Regions from separate parts of the Colwellia sp. MB02u-10 genome, predicted to be linked through region 1. Evidence: riboswitches for the same ligand, from Rfam matches in the RefSeq annotation. Region 1 holds a riboswitch; the other holds the start of a gene.
The links. Region 1 has a riboswitch for lysine ahead of lysC (lysine-sensitive aspartokinase 3). Riboswitches for the same ligand answer to the same signal wherever they lie in the genome.
Positions count from the first base shown of each region.

Region 1 (6,091 bases):
AGGGTTATATTCTTCATGCAAGGTCTATTTAAATTTACTAGCCACCAGTGTCACTTATTTAGGGCGGTTATTCAAGATTTGTGCAATAAAAACGCCTTAAAAATTGTCTTTCCATGCGCGAATAATGGTAAAGGTTTGTAATTTATCATTAACCTTATCACCACTGAACTCAGCCGCGCTTGTCATCAAACTAGGCTCGTTACAGCGTAGAAACGGATTGATTTTCTTTTCAAGCATGATTGATGTCGGGATAGTGGCAATGTCTTGTTCGCGCTTTTGTATTACTTGATTATAATAATCTACCAACTCGGTATTATCGGGTTCAACACTTAGAGCAAAATTAAGGTTAGCTTGAGTATATTCATGAGCACAATAGACTTGAGTGCGCTCAGGTAAAGCGCTTAGCTTTTCTAATGAGCAGAGCATTTGGCTCGGCGTGCCTTCGAAAAGGCGACCACAGCCACCTGAAAACAAAGTATCACCACAAAATAAACTGTCTTGTGATACATAAGCTATATGGCCACTGGTATGACCTGGAAGATCAATGACATCAAATTCAAGGCCTAAATCAGTTAACTCAACTTTAGCGCTTTCGCTCAGTGCAACATCACAGTGTGGAATGTTTTCACTCTCAGGACCGTAAATGGTTAATGGCCATTGCTTACTTTTACAATAATCAACAAGTTTTTTAATACCACCCACGTGATCAGCGTGATGGTGAGTGATTAATATACTCGACAGTTGCAGTTTTTGTTGTTCAATAAATTCGATACAAACATTGGCGTCACCTGGGTCAACTAAGGCCATGTTGTGACCTAAATTCGACGAAATAGCCCAGATATAATTATCTGAAAAGGCCTTTATCATGGAAACTTTCATATTAGTGCTGCTTTGGGTTTGCTGCATGTGTGGCTCCTGAGTATACTGAAGATATGATTATACTTACTTTTTCGACAGTTTAATATAATGAAGCCAGCACTCTCATTTAGGCACCCTGATTATCCAAAATCTTGGCAAAACTTACCTAACGGTGACTTGATAGTTGCCAATATTAATCAAGCGTTAGCCCCTTGGTGGCCAAAGTTTTTTGGCTATCATATGCTAAAAATAGGCGCTTTAAGTGGTGAAATATCGAGTGTAGATAGCCCGATCAAACATCAATTAACCTTAACAAACCCGCTGGGAAATGGTGATGTTATTGCTGAGATTGATGATTTACCGTTACAAAAGCACAGTGTTGATGTCTGCGTATTAGCGCATGCTTTGGAGTTTTCGTTAGACCCCCATCATGTGGTGCGTGAAGCCAATCGGGTATTAATTCCTAATGGCTATTTAGTGATCACTGGATTTAATCCTTTTAGTTTAGTGGGTCTTAATCAATTTATTCCTTACAGGCGCAAGCAAACGCCTTGGAATGAAAGATTATTTTCACCTATGCGAGTGAAAGATTGGCTGCACTTAATGGGATTTGAGATCCAACTAGATAAACGGTTTTTGCATTCGTCCCTATCTGGGCAACTCACTCAGGGTTTTTTTTGTAACCATTGGCATAATATAGCAGCACGTTATTTTCCAAGTCTAGGCTCTGTTTATGTCATTGTGGCTAAAAAGCGCGTATTACCTTTAACGCCGATCAAACCCAAATGGCAACTCAGGCCACACTTTGAGCCCGTGAAGGTGCCAACGATGAATTCATCAAGAAAAACAAGTAAAAAAACTAATCAGTAATGGTAAAGCAGTACTAAATATAATAACTCAATATTTAAGGTCAGAATTAATTAATGCAACTTCATGAATTCGAAAGCTATTTAAACAACTTATTAAAGCCTGAACAAATTAAAGACTTTTGTCCAAATGGTCTACAAATTCAGGGGCGAGACAAGGTCAGTAAGGTCATCACGGGCGTTACCGCTACACAAGCGTTAATCGAACAAGCGATTGCTGAAAAAGCCGATGCGTTAGTCGTACACCATGGCTTTTTTTGGAAGAATGAAAGTTATGTCATCCGTGGTATGAAACATAAACGCATTAAGGCGTTACTGGCAAATGACATCAGTTTATTTGCCTATCATTTACCCTTAGATATTCATCCAAGCTTAGGTAATAACGCACAATTAGCGAAATTATTTTCAATCAATAATGTCGCGCCATTGGAAGAGGGTAACGCCTTGAGTGTTGCTGTACGTGGAGACTTTACTCGTGAACTTAGCCCACAAGCACTTGAGCAACGCATTAACGAAAAGCTCAACCGAACTTGCTTGCACATAGCGCCGCCATCAAATAAAGCGATTAAAACTGTTGCTTGGTGCAGCGGTGGTGGGCAAGGCTATATTGAGTTAGCGGCTGAACACGGCATAGACGCTTTTATCAGTGGTGAAGTATCTGAGCAAACCACTCATGTTGCGCGCGAGATGGATATTCATTTTTATTGCGCTGGCCACCATGCCACCGAGCGCTATGGCGCTAAAGCATTAGCCGAACATTTTAATCAACATTTGCCATTAGAGGCTAAGTTTATTGATATTGATAACCCGGCCTAAACGGTAGATTATTAATACCAATATATCGGCAACATATAGCACCAATATAGTACCAAGACCAATACTGCTGTTCATGCACAATTGTACTTTTTAAAGAATTAGCCTTATGTAAATGTGTTACTGCACAACAAGGCTTCTTGGTCATTAAGTCGTGTTGTACAAATTGCTGATGTTTTTAGTTGGTTAGCGGTTAGCCTTTAAACCATTGCACTATACGCCCGAGGGTTTCGTACCAAACCGTAGTGGTTTGTTGTAATTTTTTAGCATTAGGTACGTAATAAGACCATGGAGTAAGCCCATTGCTTTTAACCCATGGGCTTGCCGGTGCAGGTATTGGATTGACGCCGTAGCGTTGGAAATAGGCCATGGCTCTGGGTAAATGATTGGCACTAGTGACGAGTACGACATTTTTATTTAACACGCGTGGTGCAATAAGTTGTGCTTCTTCTTCGGTATCTTGAGGGAAATTTTCAGTCAATATTTTATTTTTTGGCACACCTAATAATATTGCTGCTTGCTTAACTTTTTCTGCGTTTGAACTGACATCGCCATCGGCAAAGCCTGAGGTGATTATTTGTGCTTCGGGGTGCAGGCGGTAGATACGAACAGCCTCAACTAACCTTTCTAGTGAACTAGACTTTAATTCACTAGTCGCAGGCAACCCCTGAACGCTGGTGTGAACACCGCCCAAAATAATAATATAATCAACCGGCTTATTGCTGCGGGTAAATGCGGGATAATTATCTTCTAATGCCGCCATGATGTTATTGGACAAAGGTGGAAAGGTACTCAAAAATAATAAAGTGCTTGCGGTAAATAGCGCCCAAAAACTCAATTTTGGTTTTAAACGATAAAAAATAATAGCAATAATTAACAGTAAGAGAATCATGCTCAGTGGCATAATCATTAAGCTAATAATTTTTTTTAGTAAAAATAGATCCATGTGACTCAGTCCAAAATAGGCTATACGAATAGGGTGATAAGTTTTCAAGTTACTCAAGCATAACAATTATAAGACTTTGAAGCAGTAGCCATTTGAAGCCGTGACTAATGGTGACAAACTATTTTATTTGGACGTCTAAAAGTCTGTTGATATTTACGCTTAAATAGGGTTTAATGGCTGCGCTAAAAATTAGAATTTTTACTCCACTTTTATAATGCCCTTATCTATCAAGTATGATGGTGTTATGAATTAAGTAGTACAGAAATAGAAAATTTTTTGCACCAGAAGAGGCGCAATTGCTAGGTAAGTAACATGAGGACCCATTCCTTTGACTGTTACTGAGGGGGACAATTGCCGAGAATATTGATATGGGGGCATATCATATTCGGTCGCTAGGGCTGAATCCTTAGGGCTGTCACCGCTAGAAAAACATAAGTTTTTTTAGCATAGGGTGGAGAGCTTCTGGCTGAATAGTACCGCCTGAATAACGGGTTTTTAACCTAATTCACTCTACGCTCAGTCATGCTCTTCCTGTTAGTTATTTGCCTGTTATATTTGCTATGTTTAATGAAGTACCTTTAGCAATGCAGGCGTTTAGGAAGAATTTTTATGTTAATATCCCATCTTACCAGCCTTAATCGCACTAGTGTTGGCACATTGTTATTTAAATATATATTGTTATCTAAATATACATCTCGCGATAGACTCGAATGTTTAACCATTCAATCTCAAACTCATGGAGAATCTGCATGTCTGTAATCATAGATCATACCAATACTGAAAATATTACCGTTGCAAAGTTTGGCGGCACCAGTGTTGCTGATTTTCATGCGATGTTACGCTGCGCGGATATTATTAAAAATAATAGCACTAACCGTTTAGTGGTGGTATCAGCCAGTGCTGGTGTTACTAATCACTTAGTGCGTTTAAGCCAAGCAGACGTTTCGATAAGCGAACAACAACAAATTATTAGCCATATTGCTGATATTCAATTTGCCATAACTCAGCACTTTGATAATCATCAAGCTATTGATCAAGAAATATCAGGCTTATTAAATGCGTTAGGTGCCTGTGCTGAGCAACAAGCAAAGCAATACAGCACAAAAACCAGTGATGAAATCTTGAGTTTTGGTGAACAATTCAGTTCACGAATTTTTGCACAAGTGTTACAACTCGTCGATGTGAATGGTCATTATTTTGATGTTCGCCAAGTCATGAAAACGGATAGTTTATATGGTAAAGCGCAAGTTGATTTAACCGAATTGGCCGCAAATACTAAAGCACTACTTTATCCCTTACTTAATGATCAAGTTATTGTTACACAAGGTTTTATCGGCTGTGACCAACAAGGTAATACGACCACCTTAGGTCGCGGAGGCTCTGATTACAGCGCAGCGTTGTTAGCTGAAGCTGTTCAAGCCAGTAATTTAAGCATTTGGACTGACGTGGTTGGTATTTTTACTACCGATCCACGGATAACAGATCAAGCACGTTCGATTAATGAAATTAGTTTCGGTGAAGCGGCCGAAATGGCCACCTTTGGCGCAAAAATTCTGCATCCAGCGACACTTATTCCCGCTATGCGGCAAGATATTCCTGTTTTTGTTGGTTCAAGTAAGGAACCTAATGCAGGTGGCACCAAAATACAGCGCCAAGTTGACTCTAATCCTACCTATCGTTCGATTGCGCTGCGACGCGAACAAACCTTAGTGACAGTAAAAAGTCCACAAATGTTGCATGCCAGTGGCTTCCTAGCGAAAGTTTTTACCGTATTAGCCAAACACCAATTAAGTGTTGATTTAATTACCACCAGTGAAATTAGTGTCGCGCTAACCTTTGACAATCCTTATGGCTCAACACAAGCCTTGTTAACTCAAGCCGTGGTAGAAGAGTTAGAACAACTTTGTGAAGTCAGTGTTGAGCATGGTTTGAGTTTAATTGCGGTGATCGGTAATAAAATTCATGGCACTAAAGGGGTCGGCAGCAGTATTTTTGATAAGATAAATGATTTTAATATTCGCATGATTTGTCATGGCGCAAGCAATCATAATTTGTGTTTTCTTGTGCCAGAAGCAGATGCTAACCAAGTGGTTGAGCGTTTACATAGTACCTTGTTTATCGACTAAGCTTAAGGTCAGTAAATATAATTATTGTTTAAACGATAAAGCAGTCATGATTACAAAGTAATGCTTATCAAAATAAGCACTAAAAAATAGCGCTCAAAAAGGGACATTTCACTGTCCCTTTTTGCATTTAATCTGACTGGCCTTTATAAATAAGCTTATTCGTATGCTAAAGGATCGGTGACATTATTGTCAGCAAAGGCTTCTAGGCGCTCTTGACATGCGCCGCATTTACCGCAGGCTTGTGCTCGGCCATTATAACAAGTCCAAGTGTCATCGTAACGCAAACCCATCTTTAAACCATCAGTTAATATATCGGATTTACTGTTCGTTAAGTAAGGACTGAAAATTTCAACCGCTTGATAATTCGCGATTTGACAAACGTCATTCATTTTCATAACAAATTCAGGTCGACAATCAGGATAAATAGCATGATCACCCGAATGAGCGCCATAATATACTTGCGCTGCTTCTACTGAGACCGC
Region 1 covers NZ_JACGVK010000120.1:125,752-131,842, forward strand. Annotated here, with positions in the region: gene H4J59_RS11550 (LysM peptidoglycan-binding domain-containing protein) at 1-17, opposite strand, end outside; gene gloB (hydroxyacylglutathione hydrolase) at 97-906, opposite strand; gene H4J59_RS11560 (class I SAM-dependent methyltransferase) at 967-1,728, shown strand; gene H4J59_RS11565 (Nif3-like dinuclear metal center hexameric protein) at 1,782-2,540, shown strand; gene H4J59_RS11570 (ElyC/SanA/YdcF family protein) at 2,731-3,483, opposite strand; lysine riboswitch at 3,761-3,953, shown strand; gene lysC (lysine-sensitive aspartokinase 3) at 4,233-5,609, shown strand; gene queC (7-cyano-7-deazaguanine synthase QueC) at 5,765-6,091, opposite strand, start outside.

Region 2 (6,091 bases), on a different contig from region 1:
ACGTGAACATTTTTGCCTATTTGTGCGCATGAGCCAATCAAAGCATGGCTGTCAATCATAGTGCCACTATCAACAAAAGCGCCAACATTAATATAGGCCGGTGGCATAATAATTACGCCTGGCGCAACATAGGCACCACGACGAACCGATGAACCACCCGGCACCATTCTCACTTTATCAGCAACGGTGAACTCCCGTGCAGGTAGGTTATGCTTATCTACAAAGCCACGATAAATACCATCGAACTCAGTGTTTTCTCCGGCTTTAAATGCCGCTAAAATGGCTTGTTTAACCGCGGTATTGACTTGCCAAGTGCCATCGCTATTTTGTTCTGCTGCACGAACTTTACCGGTTTCTAAGTCTGTTAATGTTTGTTGCCAAGTCATGATTTTATTGCTCGTAAGTTAGTTAAATCTAAAGGGTGAGGGGTTTGTGCATTTAAAATGTCATCAGTAGTCTGATGCTGAGCTAGAGGCTTGCTGCTGTTACTCGCTAACCATTGCTGAATGTGTTGATGAATATCGAGTAAACCGTGTTGCGCTGAAAGTTCTGCTTGGCATAAGGGTAGACGAAGTTTTGCAGAGCCAATAATATTCAGCTCAGCCATTAACACTTTTACCGGTATCGGACTAGACACTTGAAATAATGCCGATATCGCTTTATGCCAAAGCGGAAAAAGTCCTTCATGTTGATAAGCTAAGGCCATAGCAACATATTGCCGAGTGGCTTCTGGCCAAACGTTAGCGCAAACCGACACCAAACCTTTAACATTGGCACTCGCAAGGTATGGCATCATGGCGTCTTCACCACTATACAAGTCAAGGTTAGGGCAATGCTCTCTATAGGCCAGCAGTTTATTAAGATCGCCACTGGCTTCTTTCAGTGCCCAACAGTTTTTATGGTTTTGTAATTGTTGTAAGGCCGAAAAGGAAATTTCAACACTGCTGCGTGAAGGCACGTTATAAAGCATACAAGGGACGTTTGCAGCATCGAGTAAACTTTTAAACCAAGCGGTTTGCCCTACGGGCCCCGGCTTGGCATAAATAGGGCTAGTAAGTAAATAAGCCGTTATCGGCAATTTATTGCATTTAGCTATCCAGGCCAGTTGCTCGTTAAGATTATAGCCGCCAACAGCAACCATTATCGGCACTTGTAACGTCATCGCACAAACGTATTGCACTATACTTAAATGCTCTTGCGCGGTTAACGCTAAGCCCTCGCCCGTGCTGCCCAATAATAAAATGCCATTGTGAGCCGCATTTTGTTGTAGCACTAGCTTACGCAAACTAACATAGTCAATGCCGTCATCATCAAATAATGGCGTGATCAGTGCGGTCCAAACCAAAGGTCGGTCTGTTATCAGGTGATTTTCTATCGGTTTTTTTTGATTCATTGCTCTCGAACTTTTGTCGTTCGGAGAACTTTTAGGCGCTTGTACAGACAAAATTTCTAGGATGAAATTTGGCCTTTACAAAGGCCAGAAGCTCTCCACCTAGTTAGGTGACAGTTGCAAGGATTCAACCTAGTAGCCGTCGAACGTATATCCAATGACTATAAAACTTAATGGTTATATATTAACAATTAAGCCTTAACAACCGGCAATTACCTTATCAACAAGGCAATTACCTCGGCGTTAAACCCCCTCATTATTGCTCACTAGAGTTTGATCTCTTCACAATAACTACCTGGTTAACGCTCCTCTTCTGGCCCTTTATTGGCGGTGATTAATCTTTTACGATTAATCACACTGGAATAAGGGACAACAATATTAAAACATTTAAATATAAGCACAGTCAATAGACGGCTAGACGTATACCACTATTTAAATTTAATAGTTTGATTTTATTGCTTTTATTTATTTTTCTAATCAGTGAATACCATCTGGGTCCTCAATAACTAGAGTGCCCATAACGAAAACAAGCTACGCCCGATAAGTTGAACTGAATCAAAATAGCTTTCCCCCTGTGGACTAAAGATGGCGAGATAATTAAATTCGCGTAGACTACGCAGCACTATGACATATCCACAACGGCTGTATTAATGAATACTCGCTGAGTTCGCCCTGTCATTATGATAATTTTTCTTTAAAGTAACGCCGGTATTTTTACATAACTCGAGCCATAAATATCGTCAATAAATAGCCCCCATAAATAATAGTTAGCTTAATTACAGGTATCTTCATGGCAATAAGTAACATTAACCAAATATTAAACCGAAATAGTGAGGCACTAGCCGCAACCAGACCTCTTTTGGTTAATATCGCAGACGATGGTTTTATTAGCCATTACTTAAGTCAGCATAGCGCTGCTCATATTGATAGTTACCACACTAATTATGCTGAATATAAAACTTGTCAGCAATTGAAAAATAGCCGTGTAGACGCACATTTTTGCGTCGAGTATATCGCCAAAACCAAACATGATATGGCGATCATCCATTTTCCAAAAAGTAAGGCTGAATTTAGTTTTACCTTAGCTATGCTCGCTGAGTCAATGACAGACGATGCCGCCATAGTCATTGTTGGTGAAAATAAAGCGGGAGTAAAGTCAGCCGAAAAACTCGGTATTGATTACCTAGAATATTGCCAAAATGTTGACGCTGCAAGACATTGCTTAATGTACATTGGCAAATTAAAACCCTCACTGCCTCGCTTTGATCTACAAAAATTTTATAAATACTACCCAATACAGCTACAAGATAAAGTACTAAAAATTGCCGCTTTGCCAGGCGTATTTAGCCAAAATGCACTAGACACGGGTACAGAAGTTTTATTAGCACACTTACCTGATGTTATTTCAGGTAAAGTTTTAGACTTTGGTTGTGGTGCGGGGGTTATTGCCGCTTATATCGGCACAGTTCACCCAAAAACAACATTAACCTTGGTTGATGTGAGTGCGTTAGCCTTGCACTCAGCGCAAACAACACTGTCTTTAAACCAGTTAAGCGGGCAATATATTGCCTCAGATAGCTTATCTAATGTTCAAGAACGCTATGATTTTGTCATTTCCAACCCACCATTTCATCAGGGCGTAAAAACTCATTATGGCGCTACCGAACAATTTTTAGCCGAGATAAAGCAAAATTTAGCCAGCAAAGGCTGCATTACCATTGTCGCTAATAGTTTTTTGAAATACTTACCCATTATGGAAAAAGCACTGGGTAAAACGAAAACTTTAGCGATTAAAAAAGGTTTTGCGGTTTATCAGTGTTATCTTAATGGAAAGAAATAACCAAGCATGTGTGATTGTTCAAAGCCATAATATTTTCTACAAGCACTTTATAGCCACCATTAATTGAGTTTAGTACTGTATGTCAACAATCAAACCTGTTTGGTCTCTTCGTCGTATCTGCTTGAGCACCTTCATCAGTGCCATCACATTATTATCACTATTGAGTCTCTCAATCATTAGCCAACAATTTAACAAGAGTTATCATGAAAGCGCAGCCAGTGAAATAAAACACTGGGCCAATGTTTTGGCCGATGAAAGCCTCCCCTATTTAGTTAACTCAGAACAACTAGCGTTAAAGAATAATTTTTCATTACCTGAGTACATTCCTAATTTAAATTACTTATACCTTTATAAATTCAATAGCGACACTGAAAAATTAACCTTTTTTTATAGTTACAAACGTAATGATCAGCGGGCTAGTATTGCGCAAAAATCGCATGAAGTTAAAAGTTTATTAACACCAAGGTTCAAAGAAAAACACCTTGAGTACATGCAAGCCATTAAAGTTAAAGAAAAAATTATCGGTTATATTTATTTGCAGAGCAGTAGCGAGTACCTCACACAGCTTACTGATAAATTATTAATCATCAGTATTATCATTGTTTTTATCGTATTTATTATCGCCATTTTTATAGCGCTTAAGCTTGAGCGCTATATTAGTGCGCCATTCTCTTCTTTGATTAACACCGTACAAATTGCCGCTCGACAAAAAAACTTTCAACAAGAGTGCGACACTATGCCATATCGTGAAGCTGACATTTTAGCGCTTAATATTAATATGTTATTTGCTCGCATAGATAAACACATCACGCAATTAGATGCCCAGGGGCAGCAGAGTATTGAGCACTCACAAGCATTAGAAAATAAAATTAACAAACGTACCGACGCCCTTAAACAATCTAACCAAGAGTTACTCTCTACGTTAGAGAAACTCCATCAATTTCAAAGCCAATTGGTTGAAAGCGAAAAAATGGCCTCTCTGGGAGATATGGTTGCCGGCGTTGCACATGAAGTCAACACACCGATAGGCCTAGGGGTAACAGCCTCAACACTATTAGCCGATAGATTAGATGAAATTAAACAGGCTTTTGATAATAAAACCCTAAAATCGAGCCAATTAAAAAAGTTTTTGCATGACAGTTGCGAAAATGTCGCCATTATCTATCGTAATCTAAATCGTGCCGCCGACCTGATATCCAGCTTTAAAAAAGTCGCCGTAGACCAATCAAGTGAAGATCTACGGACTTTCGACGTTAAGCAGCTTTTGAACGAAGTTTTACTCACTCTCAAACCTCAACTCAATGTTTTACCGTACATTATTGATATTGATTGCCCTAATGATTTAACCATTAATAGTAAACCAGGGCCTATTAATCAAATTCTTATTAATTTGATCATGAACTCCATCATTCACGGTTTTGAAGGTAAAGATGAGGGCCGCATTTCAATAACAGTTATGTCACTGAGCAACCAACTTAACATCCTCTATAAAGATGATGGCATTGGCGTTGCTGAATCAATAAAGCATAAGGTCTTTGAACCGTTTACCACCACAAAGCGTGGTGAAGGGGGTAGTGGTTTAGGCTTGCATTTAGTTTATAATTTAGTGACTCAAGCACTTGGTGGCTCAATAGTACTAAGCAGCGAATTAGATCATGGCGTTAGCATAGAAATTAATTTTCCTATAAATAAGTAGCCAATTAACTCGCTATTGGTTAAATTTCAATATAGTTTATAGTTATATTAGTGACAATTTAGGGCGTTAAGCGCGTTAAATGAACATTTATTCACTAGCACTTAACATGATTTTGAGTCTCCATTATTTTAAAAGTGATAAAAAGCAGTAATTAGCCTGCTATTGATTGTTTTTTAATGGTAGCTTCTATACCATGTGCCGATTATTTATTAGCCATCAAATAGTCTATAATTGTATGGTCAGGAATAAATACAAATAAATACAAATAAATACAAATAAAATTAAAATCAAACCTCAGAGAACTGGACAATGAACATGCAAAAACCTCATATATTAATCGTAGAAGACGAAGACGTCACACGCTTTAATTTAAAAAATTTATTTGAAGCTGAAGGCTATCAGGTCTCCGAAGCAATAGATGGTGATGGCATGGAACGCGCACTAACCAACAACGTAATAAATTTAATTATTATGGATATTAATTTACCGGGCAAAAATGGACTCTTACTTGCGCGAGAATTAACCCGCCAGAACGACTTAGGCTTAATTTTTCTGACCGGTCGCGACAGTGATATTGATAAAATTCTTGGGTTAGAAATTGGCGCTGATGATTATCTAACTAAACCATTTAATCCACGTGAACTTACTATTCGTGCGCGCAATATACTCAGCCGCATGTTGCCTAGCAATGTAGAAAAAAACGATGCGCTTATTAGCTTTAATCAGTGGTCTCTTGATGGTAATGCACGAAAAATGACCACACCAGATCATCGAGAAATATCAATTCCTCGTGGTGAATACCGCGCGCTACGTTTACTTATTGCTAATGCGGGGCAAATTGTTACCCGTCAACAATTGATAAAAGAAATGACCGGTCGAGACTTACGCACCAATGACCGAACAGTTGATGTGACCATTCGTCGCTTACGTAAACATTTTGAGTCAGTAGAAAGTTCACCAGAGTTGATCAACACTATTCATGGTGAAGGTTATCGATTTATTGGCCAACTAGATTAATAGCGCTATTAGCAGGGTAAAATGATTAACCTGCTAATATTAACCTGCTAATACAGTGACTTGTCAGGCTATTGCTCAGACAACCACTGTTGAAAAGCAGTAATGGCTTGTTGGTTTAACAAACTCAGTGCTTGCAAGTGCTGAGCCT
Region 2 covers NZ_JACGVK010000139.1:62,440-68,530, forward strand. Annotated here, with positions in the region: gene H4J59_RS18035 (2,3,4,5-tetrahydropyridine-2,6-dicarboxylate N-succinyltransferase) at 1-386, opposite strand, end outside; gene dapA (4-hydroxy-tetrahydrodipicolinate synthase) at 383-1,393, opposite strand; lysine riboswitch at 1,474-1,711, opposite strand; gene H4J59_RS18045 (methyltransferase) at 2,181-3,230, shown strand; gene H4J59_RS18050 (sensor histidine kinase) at 3,310-4,926, shown strand; gene arcA (two-component system response regulator ArcA) at 5,242-5,943, shown strand; gene H4J59_RS18060 (Hpt domain-containing protein) at 6,012-6,091, opposite strand, start outside.
Region 2: another riboswitch for lysine. It lies ahead of dapA (4-hydroxy-tetrahydrodipicolinate synthase); the one in region 1 lies ahead of lysC (lysine-sensitive aspartokinase 3).